One region of the Streptomyces sp. AM6-12 genome, then DNA from elsewhere that is predicted to be linked to it. Evidence: riboswitches for the same ligand, from Rfam matches in the RefSeq annotation. Region 1 holds a riboswitch; each other region holds the start of a gene.
What was found. Region 1 has a riboswitch for thiamine pyrophosphate ahead of thiO (glycine oxidase ThiO). Riboswitches for the same ligand answer to the same signal wherever they lie in the genome.
Positions count from the first base shown of each region.

Region 2: it holds a riboswitch for thiamine pyrophosphate, as region 1 does, so the genes downstream of both, ACE4Q9_RS09350 (thiamine ABC transporter substrate binding subunit) here and thiO (glycine oxidase ThiO) in region 1, are expected to answer to the same signal.
Region 3: it holds a riboswitch for thiamine pyrophosphate, as region 1 does, so the genes downstream of both, thiC (phosphomethylpyrimidine synthase ThiC) here and thiO (glycine oxidase ThiO) in region 1, are expected to answer to the same signal.

Region 1 covers NZ_JBIQWN010000001.1:5,372,926-5,380,348, reverse strand. Annotated here, with positions in the region: gene ACE4Q9_RS24465 (Rv2175c family DNA-binding protein) at 1-166, opposite strand, end outside; gene ACE4Q9_RS24460 (NAD(P)/FAD-dependent oxidoreductase) at 226-1,455, opposite strand; gene ACE4Q9_RS24455 (hypothetical protein) at 1,488-1,838, opposite strand; TPP riboswitch at 1,892-2,003, shown strand; gene thiO (glycine oxidase ThiO) at 2,001-3,188, shown strand; gene thiS (sulfur carrier protein ThiS) at 3,185-3,406, shown strand; gene ACE4Q9_RS24440 (thiazole synthase) at 3,410-4,204, shown strand; gene pknB (Stk1 family PASTA domain-containing Ser/Thr kinase) at 4,432-6,345, shown strand; gene ACE4Q9_RS24430 (deoxyribonuclease IV) at 6,429-7,319, shown strand.
Region 2 covers NZ_JBIQWN010000001.1:2,113,981-2,121,403, reverse strand. Annotated here, with positions in the region: gene ACE4Q9_RS09365 (phosphatidate cytidylyltransferase) at 1-1,021, shown strand, start outside; gene ACE4Q9_RS09360 (VOC family protein) at 1,255-2,031, shown strand; gene rlmN (23S rRNA (adenine(2503)-C(2))-methyltransferase RlmN) at 2,140-3,246, shown strand; TPP riboswitch at 3,319-3,425, shown strand; gene ACE4Q9_RS09350 (thiamine ABC transporter substrate binding subunit) at 3,496-4,566, shown strand; gene ACE4Q9_RS09345 (ABC transporter permease) at 4,614-6,215, shown strand; gene ACE4Q9_RS09340 (ABC transporter ATP-binding protein) at 6,215-7,231, shown strand; gene ACE4Q9_RS09335 (maleylpyruvate isomerase family mycothiol-dependent enzyme) at 7,256-7,423, shown strand, end outside.
Region 3 covers NZ_JBIQWN010000001.1:3,774,306-3,781,728, reverse strand. Annotated here, with positions in the region: gene ACE4Q9_RS17065 (LacI family DNA-binding transcriptional regulator) at 1-18, shown strand, start outside; gene ACE4Q9_RS17060 (metallophosphoesterase) at 283-1,362, shown strand; gene ACE4Q9_RS17055 (hypothetical protein) at 1,551-2,252, shown strand; gene thiC (phosphomethylpyrimidine synthase ThiC) at 2,334-4,118, opposite strand; TPP riboswitch at 4,111-4,286, opposite strand; gene ACE4Q9_RS17045 (YibE/F family protein) at 4,359-5,873, shown strand; gene ACE4Q9_RS17040 (SsgA family sporulation/cell division regulator) at 6,019-6,456, opposite strand; gene ACE4Q9_RS17035 (IclR family transcriptional regulator) at 6,555-7,418, opposite strand.

The DNA.
Region 1 (7,423 bases):
CGGGGACGTGCAGCGCGCGGTTCTCACCCCGGCGTACGGCGATGAGCTGGCCGTCCTTGACCAGCTGCCGCACCCGCGTCACCTCGACGCCGAGCTGTTCGGCGATGTCGGGGAGGGTGAGCCAGGCGGGGACGAGAGCGTCGATCTTCGTGTCAATCTCGGTCACGGGTACAGGGTAGGCGCTCGGCCGGGTCCGGCGCTTTGCGCCGGAGGCCTGGTGGGGGCTCAGTCGGCCGTGGCGTCCTTCAGCGGCCGGCTCGGGTCCGCCAGTGCCCGGGCGTCCAGGAGGCGGCCGGCCTCGATCAGCTTGCGGCCCTGGGCGAGGTCGCGCGGGCGGCCCACCGCCAGCAGGGCGACCAGGCGCCCCTCGCGCAGCCAGCACACCGTCCAGGCGGGACCCGCGGGATCGCCGCGCCAGACCAGATGGTCGGCGGTGGCATGGTGCCCCGCGTACTGCACGAAGCGGCCGAACTGCTCGGACCAGAAGTACGGCACCGGGTCGTAGACGGCGCTCTCGCCGAGGATGCCGGCGGCGACGGTGCGCGGGCCCTGGAGGGCGTTGTCCCAGTGGTGCACGAGGAGGCGTTCGCCGTAGCGGGCCGAGGGGAAGGACGCGCAGTCGCCGACGGCGTACACATCGGGCGCGGAAGCGCGCAGCCGGGCGTCGGTGACGACCTCGCCGAACGCGCCCAGCTCGATGCCCGAGCCGGCCAGCCAGCCGGTGGCGGGGCGGGCGCCGATGCCGACGACGACCGCGCCCGCGGGCAGCCGGGTGCCGTCGGCGAGCACCACCGCGCCGGGCTCGACGCGCTCCACCCGTGCGCCGGTGCGCAGTTCGGCCCCGCTGTCGGCGTACCAGCCGGCCATGGGGGCGGCGACCTCGGCGGGCAGCACCTCGGCGAGCGGCCGGTCGGCGGCCTCGACGACGGTCACCGCGCAACCGGCCTCGCGGGCGGCCGTGGCGAACTCGGCGCCGATCCAGCCGGCGCCGACCACCACGATGTCGTGCTGCCGGGCGAGCACGGGCCGCAGCCGTTCGGCGTCGTCCAGGGTGCGCAGCAGATGCACGCCGGGGACGCCCTCGCTGCCGGGCAGGGTGACCGGCTCGGCGCCGGTGGCCAGCACCAGCACGTCGTACGCCACCGGGCCCGCCTCGGTGTCCAGTTCACGGTCGGCGGGGCGGGCGCCGAGGACCTCGCAGCCGAGCCGGAGGCCGACGCCGAGCGCGTCGAAGTCGAGGTCGAACGCGGAGCCCTCGGCCTTGCCGAGCAGCACGGCCTTGGACAGCGGCGGCCGGTCGTACGGCTGGTGCGGTTCGGCGCCGATGACGGTCACCTCGCCCGTGAAACCCCGTTCCCGCAGCGCGACCGCGGTCTGCACCCCGGCCATGCCCGCGCCCACGACGACCACGCGCCGCGTCCCTGCCGTGCCCTGCCGGGCTGTCTGCTCGCTCACCCGATCACCATAGACAGATGACGATCAGTCAGTCAGCGGGCGTGCGCGGTGAGCTGTTCCACGACGCTCGTGCCGGAGCCCGGTCCGGACTCCCACTCCCAGGTCTCCTCCAGGCGCACCCGGCCGTCGGGCAGCTCCACGACCGTGGAGACGCAATGGCCCGAGGCCGTGCTGCCGTCGGTGCGCAGCTGCACGTACCGGAAGTCCAGCCGGTCGCCCGCGCGGGTGCCGACCAGATGGCCGTGGACGATGTCGCCGCCCCGGTACTCGGCCCAGACCGCACCGTCCCGCTCGTGGTAGGCGAAGCGGGTGCGGGTACCCACCTGACCTGCGGACTGGTCGGCGACGGGGGCGAGGATCAGGCCGTCGAGCGACGGGGCCATGGGCGAGGGCTCCCTTACGGGTGACGAGGGGGGCGGGCTAGGGTGGCCACCGTACAAGCACTCGCGGGAGCCCGGACGCACCGGGCTGAGAGGGAGGCTGGCGGCCTCCGACCGTACGAACCTGATCCGGGTCATGCCGGCGAAGGGAGGGGCTGGACGCCCATGTCCACACGTACGCCCGATACCTCGGGAACCTCCGACGTCCTCGTCGTCGGGGGCGGGATCATCGGCCTGGTGACGGCCTGGCGCGCGGCGTGCCGCGGGCTCGCCACGGCCGTGGTGGACCCGGTGCCCGGCGGCGGGGCCGCGCAGGTCGCGGCCGGGATGCTGGCCGCGGTCACCGAACTGCACTACGGCGAGGAGACGCTGCTCGCCCTCAATCTGGAGTCGGCGCGCCGCTACCCCGGCTTCGTGGCCGAGCTGACCGAGGCGAGCGGCCGGGACCTCGGCTACCGGCGCTGCGGCACCCTCGCGGTCGCGCTGGACGCCGACGACCGTGCCCATCTGCGGGAACTGCACGCCCTCCAGCAGCGCTGCGGCCTCGACGCGCAGTGGCTGCCGGGGCAGGAGTGCCGCCGCCTGGAGCCGATGCTGGCGCCGGGCGTGCGCGGCGGGCTGCGGGTCGACGGCGACCACCAGATCGATCCGCGCCGGCTGGCCGCGGCGCTGGTGACCGCGTGCGAGCGGGCCGGGGTGGTGTTCCACCGGGTGTGGGCCGAGCGGCTGGACGTCGTACGGGACCGGGCCGTCGGGGTGACCACGGCGGACGGTACGGCGCTCACCGCCGGGCAGGTGGTGCTCGCGGGCGGCAGCCTCAGCGGGCGACTCGCGGGGGTGCCGCGGGAGGTGCTGCCGCCGGTGCGGCCGGTGAAGGGGCAGGTGCTGCGTCTCGCGGTGCCGAAGCGGTACGCGCCCTTCCTCAGCCGCACGGTGCAGGCCGTGGTCCGGGGCGGGCAGCTGTACCTGGTGCCGCGGGAGAACGGCGAGCTGGTCGTCGGCGCCACCAGCGAGGAACAGGGCTGGGACACGACGGTCACCGCGGGCGGGGTGTACGAGCTGCTGCGCGACGCGCACGAGCTGGTGCCGGGCATCACCGAGCTGCCGCTCACCGAGACGCGGGCGGGGCTGCGGCCCGGCTCCCCGGACAACGCGCCGCTGCTCGGGCCGTCCGGCCTCGCCGGGCTGCTGCTGGCCACCGGGCACCATCGCAACGGGGTGCTGCTCACGCCCGTCACCGGGGATGTGATGGGGCAGTTGCTGGCCGGCGGCCCGCTGCCCGAGGAAGCCCGTCCGTTCACGCCGGAGCGCTTCGCCGCCCCGCGCACGCAGCAGCTGGAGCAGACCGCATGAGCGCCGTGTCGTCCACCATCACCATCTCCGTCAACGGGCAGCGGCGTCAGGTCGCGCCGGGGACCGCGCTCGACGCGGTCGTACGGTCCCTCGTGCGGGCCCCCGCCGGGGTGGCGGCCGCCGTCAACGAGACCGTCGTACCGCGCACGCGGTGGGCCGGGACGGCGCTCGCCGAGGGCGACCGGGTCGAGGTGCTGACCGCGGTGCAGGGGGGCTGAGCGGTGACCGACGATCGCCTTGTCATCGGGGATGCGGCCTTCGGGTCGCGGTTGATCATGGGGACGGGCGGGGCGCCCAGCCTCGACGTGCTGGAGCGGGCGCTGGTGGCGTCCGGGACGGAGCTGACGACGGTCGCGATGCGGCGGGTCGATCCGTCCGTGCACGGCTCGGTACTGTCCGTGCTGGACAAGCTCGGCATCCGGGTGCTGCCGAACACGGCGGGGTGCTTCACCGCCGGGGAGGCCGTGCTCACGGCGCGGCTCGCGCGGGAGGCGCTCGGCACGTCGCTGGTGAAGCTGGAGGTCATCGCCGACGAGCGGACGCTGCTGCCGGATCCGGTGGAGCTGCTGGAGGCGGCGGAGACGCTGGTGGACGACGGGTTCACGGTGCTGCCGTACACCAACGACGATCCCGTGCTCGCGCGGAAGCTGGAGGACGTGGGGTGTGCGGCGGTGATGCCGCTGGGGTCGCCGATCGGGTCGGGGCTCGGGATCCGCAACCCGCACAACTTCCAGCTGATCGTGGAGCGGGCGGGGGTGCCGGTGATCCTGGACGCGGGGGCGGGGACGGCGTCGGATGTGGCGCTGGCGATGGAGCTGGGGTGTGCGGGGGTGATGCTGGCGTCGGCGGTGACGCGGGCACGGGAGCCGGAGGTGATGGCGGCGGCGATGCGGCACGCGGTGACCGGGGGGCGGCTGGCGCGGCTGGCGGGGCGGATACCTCGGCGGTACTGGGCCGAGGCGTCGTCTCCTACGGAGGGTCTGGCCGCGTTGGACCCCGAGCGCCCGGCGTTCTGACCTCCGAGGGCTGGACGGACCGCCGCCGACGGCGATGGCGCCCCGTTGGGGGGCGGTCGACGTCGGTGGCTGTTCGGTCGCGGGGTGGATTCCGGGGGGGTCGGGCGGCCGCAGGCTCCGGTGGAATGTGGCGTGCCTGCGTAAGAAGCGTCACAGGTGGGCTTCAGTGGGCAGGTGGGAGAGGGCGGCGGGGCGGGGGTGGGGTCGGGGGCTCGTAGACTCGCCGTGTGGACATGACCCTTCAGGACGCCCTCGTCGGGCACGTGCTCGACGGTCGGTATCGCGTGGACGCGCGGATCGCGGCCGGCGGGATGGCGACCGTGTACCGGGCGCTGGACACGCGCCTGGACCGGGTGCTCGCGCTGAAGGTGATGCATCCCGCGCTGGCGGCGGACGGCGTCTTCGTGGAGCGGTTCATCCGCGAGGCCAAGTCCGCGGCCCGGCTCGACCACCCGAACGTGGTGCAGGTCTACGACCAGGGCACCGACGGGTCGTACGTGTACATGGCGATGGAGTACGTCGCCGGCTGCACCCTCCGTGACGTGCTGCGCGAGCGCGGCGCCCTGCGACCGCGTGCCGCGCTGGACATCCTGGAGCCGGTGCTCGCCGCGCTCGGCGCCGCCCACCGGGCCGGTTTCGTGCACCGGGACATGAAGCCCGAGAACGTGCTGATAGGCGACGACGGCCGGGTCAAGGTCGCCGACTTCGGCCTGGTCCGCTCCGTCGACACCGTGACCAGTACGACCGGCTCCGTGCTCGGCACCGTCGCCTACCTCGCCCCCGAGCAGATCGATCAGGGCACCGCCGACCCCCGCGTCGACGTGTACGCCTGCGGTGTCGTCCTGTACGAGATGCTGACCGGCGCCAAGCCGCACTCCGGCGACTCCCCCGCGCAGGTGCTCTACCGGCACATCAACGAGGACGTCCCGCCGCCCTCCGCACTGGTGCCGGGGCTCGCGCCGCGACTGGACGAGCTGGTCGCCTCGGCCACCGCCCGCACCCCCGAGCTGCGCCCGTACGACGCGGTCGCGCTGCTCGCCGAGGCCCGCGAGGCCCGCGCCGCGCTGACCGAGGAGCAGCTGGACACCGTGCCGCCGCAGGCGAGGACGGTGGAGCACGAGAACGCGGAGAACCGTACGAGCGTGATCCCGCGCGCGCTGACCGTGCCCGCGCCGCTCTCCGTCGACGGGGACGGCGGCGACGGCGTCAGCCGCACCACCCGTTTCCAGGCCGCGCCCGTACCGGCCCCGCGCCGGTCCCGGCGGCTCGTGCTCACCCTCGCCGTCGCCGTGCTCCTGGTGCTCGGCGCCGGCACCGGGATCTGGTACATCAGCTCCGGCCAGTTCACCAAGGTCCCCCCGCTGCTGACGAAGACGGAGGCGCAGGCGCGGGACCGGCTCAAGGACGCCGGTCTGGAGGTCGGGAAGGTGAAGCGGGCCTACGACGACACCGTCGAGCGCGGCACCGTGATCAGCACCGATCCCGCGGCCGGAGCCCGGATCCGGGACCACGACGCGGTGACGCTGACCGTCTCGCTCGGCCCGGAGACGGTCAAGGTGCCGGACCTGGCCAACCTGCCGCTCGCCAAGGCCCGGCAGAAGCTGAAGGCGGCCGGCCTCGAACCGGGCATGGTCACCCGCAGCTTCAGCGACGACATCGACCAGGGCGCCGTCATCTCCACGACCCCCGCCGCGGGCACCGAGCGGCACGCGGGCTCCGCGATCGCGCTGACCGTCAGCAAGGGCAGCCCGGTCGACGTGCCCGACGTCACCGGCGACGACCCGGCCGACGCCCGGCAGGAGCTCACGGACGCCGGGCTCAAGGTGAAGATCGCGAGCGAGCAGGTCAACTCCGAGTACGACAAGGGCAAGGTGGCCCGGCAGAGCCCCGGCGACGGCAAGCAGGCCGCCACGGGCGACACGGTGACGCTCACCCTGTCCAAGGGCCCGCAGATGATCGAGGTCCCGGACGTGACCGGCGACAGCGTGGACGACGCCCACCAGGCCCTGGAGGGCGCCGGGTTCAAGGTCAGCGAGGACCGCGGGCTCCTCGGGCTGTTCGGCGACACCGTCAAGAAACAGTCCGTCAAGGGCGGCAGGACGGCGCCCAAGGGGTCCACGATCACGATCACCATCAGGTGAGTCCTCGCGGGCGGCAGGACCGGTGAGCGGGTTCACGCCCGGTGCCGGTCCGGGCCACCCCGCGGACATGACACCCTGAACAGGTGAGTCCCGTTTCCTCGTCCCTCCCCCGGTCCCTCCCCCGCAATCCCGTCGGCGGCCATGTCCCGGTGGCCGGCGGCCTGCACTCCGTGGGCCTGTCGTACGCCCGTGAGCTGAAGGCGGAGACCGTCCAGGTCTTCGTGGCCAACCCGCGCGGCTGGGCCACCCCGGCCGGGAACCCGAAGCAGGACGAGGCGTTCCGCGCCGCCTGCGCCGAGGAGTCGATCCCGGCGTATGTGCACGCCCCCTACCTGATCAACTTCGGCTCGCACACCGAGGCGACGGTGGAGAAGTCGGTCGAGTCGCTGCGGCACTCGCTGCGGCGTGGCCGGGAGATCGGCGCGCTCGGCGTGGTGGTGCACACCGGCAGCGCGACCGGCGGCCGGGCCCGCGAGGTGGCCCTGAAGCAGGTGCGGGAGCACCTGCTGCCGCTGCTGGACGAGCTGACCCAGGACGACGACCCGTTCCTGCTGCTGGAGTCAACGGCGGGCCAGGGCGCCTCGCTGTGCTCGCGGACCTGGGACTTCGGACCGTACTTCGAGGCGCTGGACGCCCACCCCAAGCTGGGCGTCTGCCTGGACACCTGCCACATCTTCGCCGCCGGGCACGATCTGACCGGCCCGGCGGGCATGCGCCAGACCCTCGATCTGCTGGTGGACACCGTCGGCGAGGGACGGCTCAAGCTGATCCACGCCAACGACTCCAAGGACGTGGTGGGCGCGCACAAGGACCGGCACGAGAACATCGGCTCCGGGCACATCGGCGAGGAGCCCTTCCGCGCCCTGATGGGCCACCCGGCGACCGCGGGCGTCCCGCTGGTCATCGAGACTCCGGGCGGCAAGGAGGGCCACGCGGCGGACGTGGCCCGGCTCAAGCGCCTCAGGGACGGCTGACGCGAGTCTCCGGGGCCACCGGTCGGCGGGCCTCGGGGGCCACCGGCCCACGGACCCCAGGGGCCACCGGCCCACGGACCTCAGGGGCCACCGGTCCACGGACC
Region 2 (7,423 bases), 3.3 Mb from region 1:
CGGGACGCGGTCGCCGGCCGGGACGCCGCCGTCGTACGAGCAGCCGGCCCGGCAGCCGTACGCGCCCCAGCCGCAGCAGGGACAGCAGCAGCCCTACGGGGCACAGCCGCAGCCCCCGTACGGGACGCCCCAGCCGACGCCGAGCCCGAGCCAGAATCCGGAGCCCATGCCCGACGCCCCGCAGCCGACGCCGGCGCCGCAGAAGAAAAGCGCGGGCCGCGACCTCGGCGCGGCCATAGGCGTCGGCGTGGGACTCGGCGTGGTGATCATCGCGTCGCTGTTCATCGTCAAGGCCGTGTTCGTCGGCGTGATCGCGGTCGCCGTCGTCGTCGGCCTGTGGGAGCTGACCAGCAGGCTCCAGGAGCGCAAGGAGATCAAGGCGCCGCTCGTACCGCTCGCGGTCGGCGGCGCCGCGATGGTGGTCGCCGGCTATGTGCGCGGTGCCGAGGGCGCGTGGGTCGCCATGGCCCTCACCGCTCTCGCGGTGCTGGTCTGGCGGATGACGGAACCCCCGGAGGGCTACCTCAAGGACGTCACGGCCGCTGTCTTCGCGGCGTTCTACGTGCCCTTCCTGGCCACCTTCGTCGCCCTGATGCTGACCGCGGCCGACGGCCCCTGGCGGGTCCTGACCTTCCTGCTGCTCACCGTCGTCAGCGACACCGGCGCCTATGCCGTCGGCTGGCGCTTCGGCAAGCACAAGCTCGCCCCGCGGATCAGCCCCGGCAAGACCCGCGAGGGCCTGCTCGGCGCGGTGTCCTTCTCGATGGTCGCGGGCGCGCTGTGCATGCAGTTCCTGATCGACGGCGGCCACTGGTGGCAGGGCCTGCTGCTGGGCCTCGCGGTCGCGGCCAGCGCCACCCTGGGCGACCTCGGCGAATCCATGATCAAGCGCGATCTGGGCATCAAGGACATGGGCACCCTGCTGCCGGGCCACGGCGGCATCATGGACCGCCTGGACTCCCTGCTGCCGACGGCGCCGGTGGTCTGGCTCCTGCTGGTGGTCTTCGTCGGCTCCGCCTGACGAAACCTCCTGCCGCGCGTCGTCGCGGCCGTACGGGCCCCCACCCTGGGAACAGGGCGGGGGCCCGTCGTCGTACGACCGCCCGCTCGTCCGGCCCCTCGCCGGCGCCGCTTTGCTCCGACGGGCGGGCGATCACGTTTGGCCACACGATGGTGACAAAGAACGACCCGTGGCGTGGCCACCCTGGTCCTTGGTCCCGTGGCCCCCTGGTCCCCTGGTAGGGAGAGCGAGAGATGCCCGACGTCACCACCCCGTACGCGACCGGTACCCCGTGCTGGGTCGACCTGATGGCCTCGGACCAGCAGGCCGCGCTGGACTTCTACCGCGACCTGCTCGGCTGGCAGGGGCAGCCGGGACCGGCCGAGTTCGGCGGGTACACGGTCTGCGAGCTGCACGGCAAGCCCGTGGCGGGCCTCGGCCCGAAGCCCCAGGACATGCCGGAACCGCCGCCGACCGTCTGGACCAGCTACCTGGCCACCACCGACGCCCAGGCCACCCAGGACGCGATCGTCTCCGCGGGCGGCACCCTGCTCGTCCCGGCGATGGACGTCGGCAGCCTGGGCCGGATGCTGATCGCCGCCGACCCGCAGGGCGCGGTCTTCGGCGCCTGGCAGCCCGGCGACTTCCACGGCGCCCAAGTCGTCAACGAGGCCGGCGCGCTGACCTGGAACGAGCTGCACACCAGCGACGTACCCGGCGCCACCGCCTTCTACGGCGAGGCGTTCGGCATCGAGATCGAGCCCATGGAGGGCGCGGACGCCTACTGGGCGCTGATGGTCGGCGGCCGCGCGGTCGGCGGCGTCACCCAGCTCGCCGGCGACCCGCCCGGCACCCCCGCCCACTGGCTGGCCTACTTCGCGGTCGACGACGTCGACTCCACCGTGGACGCCCTGGTCAGAAGCGGCGGCACGGTCCTCGCCCCGCCCTTCGACATGATGGCCGGCCGGATGACGGTGGTCGCCGACCCCCAGGGCGCCCCCTTCGCCATGATCAAACCGACGCCGATGTGAACCACCCACACCGACCGGCCCCCAGCCGAACGGCCCGGCCCGCCCGCGACGAGCACCACAAGCTGCGGCCGCAGGTCACCCGATTGGATCTGCGACACTGGTACCACCATGCCCAAGCCCGGAGAACTCACCTTTGTCGCGCCGCGCGGAGCCAAGAAGCCGCCGCGGCATCTCGCCGATCTCTCGCCCGCGGAGCGCAAGGAAGCGGTGGCCGGGATCGGTGAGAAGCCGTTCCGTGCCAAGCAGCTCTCGCAGCACTACTTCGCTCGGTACGCGCACGACCCCGAGCAGTGGACCGACATCCCGGCCGGCTCCCGGCAGAAGCTGCGCGAGGCGCTGTTCCCGGAGCTGATGACGGTCGTCCGGCATCTGTCGACCGACGAGGGCACCACCCGCAAGACGCTGTGGAAGCTGTTCGACGGGACCCTCGTGGAGTCCGTGCTGATGCGGTACCCGGACCGGGTCACCATGTGCATCAGCTCGCAGGCGGGCTGCGGCATGAACTGCCCGTTCTGCGCGACCGGGCAGGCGGGCCTGGACCGCAATCTGTCCACCGCGGAGATCGTCCACCAGATCGTGGACGGCATGCGGGCGCTGCGCGACGGCGAGGTGCCGGGCGGCCCGGCGCGGCTGTCCAACATCGTGTTCATGGGCATGGGCGAGCCGCTCGCCAACTACAACCGCGTCGTCGGCGCCATCCGCGCGCTCACCGACCCGGCGCCGGACGGCCTCGGCCTGTCCCAGCGCGGCATCACCGTCTCCACCGTCGGCCTGGTGCCGGCCATCCACCGGTTCGCCGACGAGGGCTTCAAGTGCCGGTTGGCGATCTCCCTGCACGCCCCCGACGACGAACTGCGCGACACCCTCGTCCCCGTGAACACACGGTGGAAGGTGCGCGAGGTGCTGGACGCCGGGTTCGAGTACGCCGAGAAGAGCGGGCGCCGGCTGTCGATCGAGTACGCGCTCATCCGCGACATCAACGACCAGGCGTGGCGCGGCGACCGCCTCGGCCGGCTGCTCAAGGGCCGGCCCGTGCACGTCAACCTCATCCCGCTGAACCCGACTCCGGGCTCCAAGTGGACGGCCTCGCGGCCCGAGGACGAGAAGGCGTTCGTGGACGCGATCGCCGCGCACGGTGTGCCGGTGACGATCCGGGACACCCGTGGCCAGGAGATCGACGGAGCCTGTGGTCAGCTCGCCGCCACCGAGCGGTAGTCTGAGCCCGTTCCAACGCTTCTTCACCATTGAAGCAGTCGAAGAAGCCGAAGAAGCAGTCTCGACATCTTCATATTCCGACAGGGGAGCGCCACAGCGCTGAGAGTGCGGCACCAGGCCGCAGACCCTCTGAACCTCGCCCAGGTCATTCTGGGTAGGAAGTTCGGTCACTACTCAAGCTGTTGCGCCCTGTCCGGGTCTTCCGGGCAGGGCCGCGTTCTTCCTGGCCAACCCCAGGAGGACAACCAAGTGCACAACAAGACCTGCGTGGCCGCGGCGGTCGGGCTCGGCCTGCTCGCGCTGTCCGCGTGCGGCACGACCCAGGGCCAGAGCAAGGCGGACGCCAAGACCGTCACCCTCGTCAGCCATGACTCGTGGGCCGTCTCCAAGAGCGTCCTCGCGGACTTCGAGAAGCGGTCCGGGTACCAGGTCCGCGTCCTCAAGGACGGCGACGCCGGACAGGCCGTCAACAAGGCCATCCTGACCAAGGACGACCCCCAGGGCGACGTCCTCTTCGGCGTCGACAACACCCTTCTCTCCCGCGCCCTCGACAACGGCCTGTTCCAGCCGTACACCGCCAAGGGCCTGGACAAGGTCGGCGCCCGGTACCAGCTCGACGGCAAGCACCGCGTCACCCCCGTCGACTACGGCGACATCTGCGTCAACTACGACAAGGCGTACTTCGGCAAGCACCACCTGACGCCGCCGCAGTCGTACGCCGACCTCGTCAAGCCCCAGTACAAGAACCTCCTCGTCACCGAGAACCCGGCCACCGCCTCGCCCGGCCTCGGCTTCCTGCTCGGCAGCGCCGCGCGGTTCGGCGACAACGGCTGGCAGGACTACTGGAAGAAGCTCAAGGCCAACGGCGTCAAGGTCGTCGACGGCTGGGAGCAGGCCTACGACCAGGAGTTCTCCGGCTCCTCCGGTGGCAGGAAGGCCGGCGGCGACCGGCCGCTCGTCGTGTCGTACGCCTCCTCCCCGCCCGCCGAGGTGATCTACGCCAAGAAGCGCCCCGCCACCGCCCCGACCGGCGTGGCGACCGGCACCTGCTTCCGCCAGATCGAGTTCGCCGGGCTGCTCAGCAACGCGCGGAACCCCAAGGGCGCCAAGGCGTTCCTCGACTTCCTGGTCTCCCGGGAGTTCCAGCAGGACATGCCGCTGAACATGTACGTCTACCCGGTCGTCGCGGGGGCCGCGGTGCCCGCCGACTTCACCAAGTACGGTCCCCCGGCCCCGCACCCCGAGACCATGGCCCCCGAGAAGATCGCCGCCGACCGTGATCAGTGGGTCAAGACGTGGACGTCACTCGTACTGAAGTGACCGCCCGCGGGCGGACCTGGCGCGGGAGCGCGGCGCGGCTGGGGCTGATGGCCCTGCCCGTCGCGTTCTTCGCGGTGTTCTTCGCCTGGCCCGTCGCCGCGATCGTGGCGCGCGGCCTGAAGACCGGCGGCGCCTGGCACCTCGGGCGGATCGCGGACGTGGTCGGCCGGCCGGACATCCGGCACGTGCTGTGGTTCACCACCTGGCAGGCGCTCGCCTCCACCGCGCTCACCCTGCTGCTCGCGCTGCCCGCCGCGTTCGTCTTCGCCCGCCTCGACTTCCCCGGCAAACAGGTGCTGCGGGCCGTCGTCACCGTCCCGTTCGTACTGCCCACCGTCGTCGCCGGCAGCGCCTTCCTCGCCCTCGTCGGCCACGGCGGACTGCTCGACCAGCTGTGGGGCGTACGGCTGGACACCACCGTGTGGGCGATCCTGCTCGCGCACGTCTTCTTCAACTACGCCGTCGTCGTACGGACCGTGGGCGGGCTGTGGGCCCAGCTCGACCCGCGTCAGGAGGAGGCCGCGCGGATGCTCGGCGCCTCCCCGTTCGCCGCGTGGCGCAAGGTGACCCTGCCCGCCCTCGCGCCCGCCGTGGCCGCCGCCGCGCTGATGGTGTTCCTGTTCACCTTCACCTCCTTCGGCGTGGTCCAGATCCTCGGCGGCCCCACCTTCTCCACCCTCGAAGTGGAGATCTACCGGCAGACCTCCGAGATCTTCGACCTGGGCACGGCCGCCGTCCTGACCCTCGTCCAGTTCGCCGCCGTCGGCGCCGTCCTCGGCGTCCACGCCTGGACGGTACGCCGCCGGGAGACCGCCCTGCGCCTGGTCGACCCCGGCACCACCGCCCGGCGGCCGCGCGGCGCGGGGCAGTGGGCGCTGCTCGCGGGCGTCCTCGCCGGCGTCGCGCTGCTCCTGGTGCTGCCGCTCGCCGTCCTCGTCCGCCGCTCCCTGGACGCCCCCGGCTTCGGCTACTACCGGGCGCTGACCCGCACCGACGGCGGTACGTTCCTGGTGGCGCCGGTGCACGCGGTGTGGACCTCGCTCCAGTACGCCGTCGCGGCCACCGCCATCGCCGTGCTGATCGGCTCTCTCGCCGCCGCCGCGCTGGCCCGCCGCGACGCGGGCCGGCTGGTACGGGGCTTCGACGCGCTGCTGATGCTGCCGCTCGGCGTGTCCGCCGTGACCGTCGGCTTCGGCTTCCTGATCGCCCTCGACAAACCGCCGCTGGACCTGCGCCAGTCCTGGATCCTGGTTCCGCTCGCGCAGGCCCTGGTCGGCGCCCCCTTCGTGGTGCGCACCATGCTGCCGGTGCTGCGCGCGGTGGACGCCCGGCTGCGGGAGGCGGCGGCCGTGCTCGGGGCCTCGCCCTGGCGGGTGTGGCGGGAGATCGATCTGCCGCTGGTGCGGCGGGCGTTGCTGGTCGCGGCCGGTTTCGCGTTCGCCGTCTCGCTGGGCGAGTTCGGCGCGACCGTGTTCATCGCGCGGCCCGACAACCCGACCCTGCCGGTCGCCGTGGCCCGGCTGCTCAGCCGCCCCGGCGACCTCAACTACGGCCAGGCGATGGCCCTTTCGACCATTCTGATGGTGGTGTGCGCCGCCGCCCTGCTCCTCTTGGAGCGGCTGCGCACCGACCGGACCGGGGAGTTCTGATGCTGAGCATCGAGGGCGCGACCGTGCGCTTCGGCGGGCGGCCCGTGCTGGACGCGGTGGGTCTGGAGGTCGCCGAGCACGAGGTGGTCTGCGTCCTCGGGCCCAGCGGCAGCGGCAAGTCCACCCTGCTGCGCGCCGTCGCCGGGCTCCAGCCCCTGGACGCCGGGCGGATCGCGCTCGCCGGACGGGACCAGGGCGGGGTGCCCGCGCACCGGCGCGGGGTCGGCCTGATGTTCCAGGACCACCAGCTCTTTCCGCAGCGCGACGTGGGCGCCAACGTGGCGTTCGGGCTGCGGATGCACGGCGTGCCGAAGGGCGAACGGGACGCACGGGTGGGCGAGTTGCTGGAACTGGTCGGACTGCCGGGCGCCGCCCGCCGGGCGGTGGCCGGGCTGTCCGGCGGCGAGCAGCAGCGCGTCGCCCTCGCCCGCGCGCTCGCTCCCCGGCCCCGGCTGCTGATGCTGGACGAACCCCTCGGCCAGCTCGACCGCTCCCTGCGCGAACGCCTCGTGGTCGAACTCCGCGAACTCTTCGGGCGGTTGGGCACGACCGTGCTCGCCGTCACCCACGACCAGGGCGAGGCGTTCGCGCTGGCCGACCGGGTGGTGGTGATGCGGGACGGCCGGATCGCCCAGTCCGGCACGCCACTCGACGTCTGGCGGCGCCCCGCCGACGCGTTCGTGGCCCGCTTCCTCGGCTTCGAGAACGTGGTCCCGGCGACGGTCGCGGGCGCGGTCGCCGAGGGCCCCTGGGGCAAGCTGCCGGTGCCAAAGGACGCCCCGCAGGGCCCCCGGACGCTGCTGGTCCGGCCCGCCGGCGTACGGCTCGTTCCCGTCGGCACCGGGCTGACCTGCACCGTCGCCGCCCGCACCTTCAAGGGCACCCATGTCGCCGTCCACCTCCAGCCGGAGGACGGCCCCCGGCTGGAAGCGGCCTGCGCGCTGCGGGACGCACCGGAGACGGGCGACACGGTGGGCGCGGAGTTCGACGCGGCCGAAATCGTCGTGCTCGACTGATCACCGGCCGCCTAGGGTGGGCCCATGACCTACCTCGCGCACGACCGCTACTGCGATGAAATCGCCCTTCAGGTGGGGCAGTTGAGGGAACTGATCACCTCCGGCGCGGATCTGTCGGCCACCGTGCCGACCTGCCCGGAGTGGTCGCTGGAACAGCTCGTACGGCATATGGGTGGCGCCCTGCGCTGGTCC
Region 3 (7,423 bases), 1.6 Mb from region 1:
ACCCCGGACGACACGTAGGGCGCGGGCCGGGCGGTGGCGGCGCGGAGCCCGTTCGGCGGTGACGCCGCGCGGGCCGCACCGGGTCGGCGGTCCCCGACCGTCGGCGAACACCTGCACAAACGGGACGAAAACCACGGCGAAGCGGAGTCTTGTTCCGATTCACCACCCCTGGGTCATCACATGGCGCGACGCGCATTCCTATGATGGGCCCACGACACCGCGGACCGCTGCGACCAGGCAGTCCGAAGCGGTGCAGATGCGGCGCGATGGTGGAGGGGTCTGATGACTCAGGGGGCCGGTCAGGGACCCGAGGTGGAGCGGACGGCGACGCTACGCGACTTCCGGGTGCCCGCGTACGTCCACGAGACCGGTGCGTACGTCCCCCACGCCCAGCAGGACGAGACCGCGCCGCCCGCCGAGGAGTCGTACCCCGACGGGTACACACCCACCCAGCGCGATCTACCCGTCGTCCACCGCGGCGACACGCTCCAGGTCCCCGTCGGCACGGCACCCGCCGCCCCGGCCGCGGGCCCCGCGGCCGGCCCCGGACCGCTCTACGTCGTCGGTGATGTGCACGGCTACCTCGACGAACTGATGGCCGCCCTGCGGGAACAGGGGCTGATCGACGAGGCGGGCCAGTGGTGCGCCGGCACCACCCGGCTGTGGTTCCTCGGCGACTTCACCGACCGCGGCCCGGACGGCATCGGCGTCATCGACCTGGTGATGCGGCTGTCCGCCGAGGCGGCCGCGGCCGGCGGCTACTGCAAGGCCCTCATGGGCAACCACGAACTGCTGCTGCTCGGTGCCAAGCGATTCGGCGACACGCCCGTCAACTCCGGTGCGGGCACCGCCACCTTCCAGGCGGCCTGGCTGCTCAACGGCGGCCAGAAGACCGACATGGACCGTCTCCAGGACCACCATCTCCAGTGGATGGCCCGCCTCGACGCGCTGGAGGAGGTCGACGGCTATCTGCTGGTGCACTCCGACACCACCGCCTACCTCGACTACGGCGACTCGATCGAGGCCGTCAACGACACTGTCCGCGAGCGGCTCACCCGCAATGACGCGGACGAGTGCTGGGACCTGTTCCGCAAGTTCACCAAGCGCTTCTCCTTCCGCGACGAGGGCGGTGCCGACGCCGTGCGCTCCCTGCTGGACACCTACGGCGGCACCCGGATCGTGCACGGCCACAGCCCCATCCCCTACCTGCTGGGCGAAGTGGGCTCCGAGGACGGCGAGGAGAGCGACGACCCGGTGGTCGAGGGTCCGCATGTCTACGCCGACGGGCTCGCCATCGCCATGGACGGCGGGGTGACCATGGCCGGAAAGTTGCTGGTGAGGCAACTCCCGCTGGTTCACTGATCCTTCGCCTGAGCGGCCCCGCCATACCGGAGTACGCGCAGGCCGGGACGCAATTTCCGGCAATCCCCTGTCACCACGCGCCGTCACGGCTCTACCATCGGCTTATCCGTAGCAGGCTCCCCTCCGTCTCTGCCCGACGGCTCGCCGCTGCGCGAGCCCCAAGCCCTACGGAGCATCGGGGGATGCACATGAACAGCCTTCCGCAGCACCTGCGGAGCGAGGACCGCCGGGAGTTCGAGCGGCTCCTCGACGAGGTTCTGCGCTCCGCACCACACCGACCGGAACTGGCCGCCGTGGGACAGCGGCTCAACCCCGCGCAACTGCGCACCATGGCCATCGCCGCCTCCGCGCTCATCACGGCGGCCGCGGCCACCGAGTACCAGCGCTATGTACGGATACGCGACGAACTGCGCCACCCCGAGCAGGCCCCGAGTGCGGCCGGTGCCGCGCCCGCCGAGCCGGACCCGGCCGCGGCGGACCTCGCCGCCGCGCACGGCGCGGGCGCGGTCGCGGTCGTCGCCGTCCTGGCGCCGCTCCTGTCCGCGACCGCGGCGGTGATATTCCTGCTCATCGGCTACATCCTGAGAACCCTGGCCCCCGGGCAGTCCTTCGCCGGCACCATGCTCACCGCCGGCTGGGTGTTCGGGGCCCTGACCGTGGCCGCGATCCTCGTCGCCGCCGCAGGGCTCCTCCTCACCGCCCTGCGCAACGGCTCCTCCCCCGAATCCCGGGCCCGCGACGCCGCCGCCGCCGAGGTCGCCAGAGCCAGAACCGCCTGGGAAACCGCCCTCCTGGAACGCGGCATCATCCCCTTCCTCCAGGAGGCACTCGCCGACCACCCCCACTACTCCGGCTCCGACCACGCCGACCCGGAACGCCAGCCGGACTGATCCGGCCGGGCGGCGGCCTGCGGCCCGACGAGGCGCCGCTCCGGAACCGGTGGCCCGGCCGGAGCGGCGCCCATGCCCTCGTCAGTCCGCGACCGGCAGATACACCCGGTTCCCCGCCTCGGCGAACTCCCTCGACTTCTGGGCCATGCCCTCCTCGATCTCGGTCCGATTGCCACCGTGTTCGCGGCGGATGTCCTGCGAGATCTTCATGCTGCAGAACTTCGGGCCGCACATGGAGCAGAAGTGGGCCGTCTTGGCGGGTTCGGCCGGAAGGGTCTCGTCGTGGAAGTCGCGGGCCGTGTCCGGGTCGAGGGCCAGGTTGAACTGGTCCTCCCAGCGGAACTCGAAGCGCGCGTCCGACAGCGCGTCGTCCCAGTCCTGCGCCCCCGGATGCCCCTTGGCGAGGTCGGCCGCGTGGGCGGCGATCTTGTAGGTGATGACCCCGGTCTTGACGTCGTCCCGGTTGGGCAGGCCCAGGTGCTCCTTCGGCGTGACGTAGCAGAGCATCGCCGTGCCCCACCAGGCGATCATCGCGGCGCCGATGCCGGAGGTGATGTGGTCGTACGCCGGTGCGATGTCCGTGGTCAGCGGACCGAGCGTGTAGAACGGGGCCTCGTCGCAGATCTCCTGCTGGAGGTCGATGTTCTCCTTGATCTTGTGCATCGGGACATGCCCGGGGCCCTCGATCATCGTCTGCACGTTCAGCCGCCGGGCGATCCGGCCGAGTTCTCCGAGCGTGCGCAGCTCCGCGAACTGGGCCTCGTCATTGGCGTCCGCGATGGAGCCGGGCCGCAGCCCGTCGCCCAGCGAGTACGTGACGTCGTAGGCGGCGAGGATCTCGCACAGCTCCTCGAAGTTCTCGTACAGGAACGACTCCTTGTGGTGCGCCAGGCACCACGCGGCCATGATGGAGCCGCCCCGCGAGACGATGCCGGTCTTGCGGTTGGCCGTGAGCGGCACGAACGGCAGCCGTACGCCCGCGTGGACGGTCATGTAGTCCACGCCCTGCTCGGCCTGCTCGATGACGGTGTCCTTGTAGATCTCCCAGGTCAGCTCCTCGGCCCTGCCGTCGACCTTCTCCAGCGCCTGGTACAGCGGCACCGTGCCGATGGGGACGGGGGAGTTGCGCAGCACCCACTCGCGGGTGGTGTGGATGTTGCGGCCGGTGGAGAGGTCCATGACCGTGTCGGCACCCCAGCGGGTCGCCCAGGTCATCTTCTCCACCTCCTCCTCGATGGACGAGGTCACCGCGGAGTTCCCGATGTTGGCGTTCACCTTCACCAGGAACCGCTTGCCGATGATCATCGGCTCGATCTCCGGGTGGTTGACGTTGGCCGGCAGCACCGCCCGGCCCGCCGCGATCTCCTCGCGCACCACGTCGGGGGAGACGTTCTCCCGAAGGGCCACGAACTCCATCTCCGGCGTGATCTCGCCCCGGCGCGCGTACGCGAGCTGCGTCACCGCCTGTCCGCCACGGCCCCGGCGCGGCTGGCGCGGACGGCCCGGAAAGACCGCGTCCAGGTTCCGCAGCCCGCCGCGCGGCGAGGTGTGCTTGATCCCGTCGTCCTCGGGACGGACGGGACGGCCCGCGTACTCCTCGGTGTCGCCACGGGCGATGATCCAGTTCTCCCGCAGCGGCGCCAGCCCCCGGCGGACGTCGGTGTCGACGAGCTGATCGGTGTACGGGCCCGACGTGTCGTACAGCGTGACCGACTGCCCGTTGGTGAGGTGCACCTGACGGACCGGCACGCGCAGGTCGGGGCGTGAGCCCTCGACGTACGCCTTGTGCCAGCCGATGGACTTCCCGGCCTCCGAGGACATGTCGTCCTGGGCGGAGGCAGGCGTGCGTGCGTCCTTGTTGGTCATGAGACCTACTCCCTACGCCGGCATTACCCGGTAACAGGTTCGGCGGTCGACGCAGCGGTTTCCGTCGTCCGAGGTCTCTCGGGGAACTCGTATGTTCCACGTGAAACATCGCTCTACGGAGGTCAGCGCCCTCTCAGCCCGGTGCTCCGAGCTCCCGCGTGTGCAAAGGTGTCTCCACGCTAGCGTCATCCGTGACGCGATGAACAGTGGGCCCTCCCCGCTTCTTGCGATGATCTGGCGATGACCCGGATGGACCAGGACCCGTACCAGCCGCCCGGCCCGCGCCGGCCCGACGGCTCGGAGCCCTTGAGCCAGGGCCACCGCCACGACCACGGCCACGCGCGAGCCCCGGCCCAGAGCCCGGCTCCGGCCCGCAGACAGGGACACGGACAGGAACAGGGGCACGGGCACGGTCGGGGGCACGGACAGGATCAGAGGCAGGGGCACAGCGCCGGTCGCGGGCACGGGCACGGTCACAGCCATGGGCCCGCCGCGCCCGTGTCCCGGCATCTGCGCAAGGTGATCGCGGCGATCCTCGTCCCGTTCACCGCGGCGGTCGTGGTCGGTCTGGTGGTGCTCTGGCCCGGTGGCGCCCCCTCGCACAAGCACAGCGGCGTCGGCTTCGACCGGCAGACCCAACAGGCCACCGTCATCCGTGTGGTCGAGGTGAGCTGCGCGCCGGGGAGCGCGGGCGGCGGGGCGCCGAGCGGTGATGCCTCCGGCGGCGTTTCGGCGGGTCAGCAGTCCGGCGGGTCCTGCAAGAAGGCGACGGTCCGGGTCGACACCGGCAAGGACAAGGGCCGTACGTTCACCGAGATCGTGCAGCCCGACCAGCCCCGGCAGCTGCACCAGGGCGAGCAGGTCATCGCCGCCTACGAGCCCACCGCCCCCAAGGACCTCCAGTACTCGGTCGCCGATGTGAACCGCAAGTTCCCCATGGCGCTGCTCGCGGGCGTCTTCGCGCTCGCCGTCGTGGTGGTGGGCCGGCTGCGCGGTGTCATGGCCCTCGTGGCGCTGGCGGTGAGCTTCCTAGTGCTGAACCAGTTCATCCTGCCCGCGATCCTCCAGGGCTCCAACCCCCTGCTGGTGGCGGTGATCGGGTCGAGCGCCATCATGCTGATCGCCCTGTACATGTGCCACGGCCTGTCGGCGCGTACGTCGGTGGCGGTGCTCGGCACGCTGATCTCGCTGACCCTGATCGGTCTGCTCGGCTCGGTGTTCATCGGCTGGGCCGCCCTGACCGGCAACACCGACGACAGCACCGGTCTGATCCACGGGCTGTACCCGAAGATCGATATGAGCGGTCTGCTGCTGGCCGGTGTCATCATCGGATCGCTCGGCGTCCTGGACGATGTGACGGTCACCCAGACCTCCGCCGTATGGGAGCTGCACGAGGCCAACCCCACGATGGGCCCGCGCGGTCTGTACCGGGCCGCCATCCGCATCGGCCGCGACCACATCGCGTCCGTCGTCAACACCCTTGTGCTCGCCTATGCGGGCGCCGCACTGCCGTTGCTGCTGCTGTTCTCGATCGCGCAGAGCAGCGTGGGGACGGTGGCCAACAGCGAGCTGGTGGCCGAGGAGATCGTGCGCACCCTGGTGGGCTCCATCGGCCTGGTCGCCTCGGTCCCGGTCACCACCGCGCTCGCCGCCCTGGTGGTAGCGGCCGATCGCAGCGCCCCGGAACCGGAGACCTCCACCGGTACCCGGGCCCTGCCGGCTCGCGGCGGCCGGGGTCGGCGCCGGAAGCGGTGAGGCGGGGCGGGGCGGGCTGCCCGGCCTGCCCTGGTCGGCCCAGCCTGGCCGGCTCCATCCAACAGGGTGTGGAAATTTCTGAAGAAGCGTTCCTGCAAAGCCCCGTACCGCCGAGCGGAGCGTCCGCGCTCCGTCCCGCGGTGTCTCAGCCCGCGCTCTGCTCCTCGGCCAGAATGCGGTCCAGCGCCTCGTCCAGATGCGTGTCGAAGTCGGCGAGCGCGCCCTCCTGCCCGAGCGGGACCAGCTTGTCCGTGCGGTCGAGGAAGGCCACGAGCGGCGACGCCGACGAGCGGAACAGGGCCTGGTCGCCGCCGACCTGAAGCCGGATCAGTACCTCGCCCAGCACCTCGGTCTCGACCGGGGAGATCCGCACATCCCCTTCCCCGCACGGACGCCCGACGCCGTCGATCAGCAGTTCCCGGCCGAAGACCCAGGTGACCGGGGCATCGCCGGGCAGATGGAAGGTGAGCCGCACGGCGTAGGGATCGCCGGTCTCGTAGCGCAACTCCACCGGAATGCGGAAGGAGAGCTCCTCCGAGACGAGAAAGCTCATCATGACCTCTGCCTGTACGGACTCGCGCATCGCCTACCCCGTCATATGACATCGACTGGCCGGGTTTGATCCCTCTGACCGTGGTAAATCTTGCTGAAAGTACACGGTGGATCACAAGGAGTAAGTTTTCAGATGCTGATAGAGAGGGTCAGGGATCCCAGATGCCGTCCGATCTCCGTCTGCAGCCGCTGGGCCGCGGGCAGCAGCCGGTCGGCCTGATGGGCCGGGAGGGAGATGGCCACGGTGACCGCGGTCGTGCCGACCGTGATGGGTACCGCCGCGCAGACCGTGCCCAGCGCGTACTCCTGGCGCTCCGTCACCGTCTCCATGCGCCGCACCCGCGCCAGCCGGCGCAGCAGGGCGTCGCTGTCCCGCACGGTGTAGGGCGTGAGGCCCTGGACCGGGTAGCGGGCGAGATGATCCTGCCGGGCGCCCTCGTCCAGCTGGGAGAGCAGGCACTGCCCGATGGCGTGCGCGTGCCCGGTCTCGCGGAAGTCGGCCCACTCCTCGGCCGCGGGTGACTCACGGGAGTCGGCGACGCACAGAACCTCGATCTCTCCGTCCCGGTACATCGCGTAGTACATCGGGGCGCCGATGGAATCGCGCCAGTGGGCGAGCGTCTCCGCGACCCTGCCGCGACGTTTCTCCCGTGCCCCGCTGCTGCTCAGCAGCTCGGCCGCGTCACCGAGGTAGAAGAGGCCCTTGTCGCGGCGCAGGTAGCCCTCGTGCACCAGGGTGCGCAGCAGGTGGTAGGTGGTGGGCAGGGCCAGGCCGGTGGCGCGGGCGAGTTGCTTGGCGGGGGCGCCGTACGGATGGGCCGCGACGGTCTCCAGCAGCCGCATGGCGCGCTGTACGGAGCCGATGAGGGTGGTCGTGGGGGCCGGCTGCGGCGGGACGGCCATCCCGGACGGCCGCCGGGCGGGAGGGGTGCGAGGGCGTGGCTGGGCGGGGAGTGCGGGGGTTTTCGCCGGTGCGGTGTCGACCGTGGCCAAGGGTT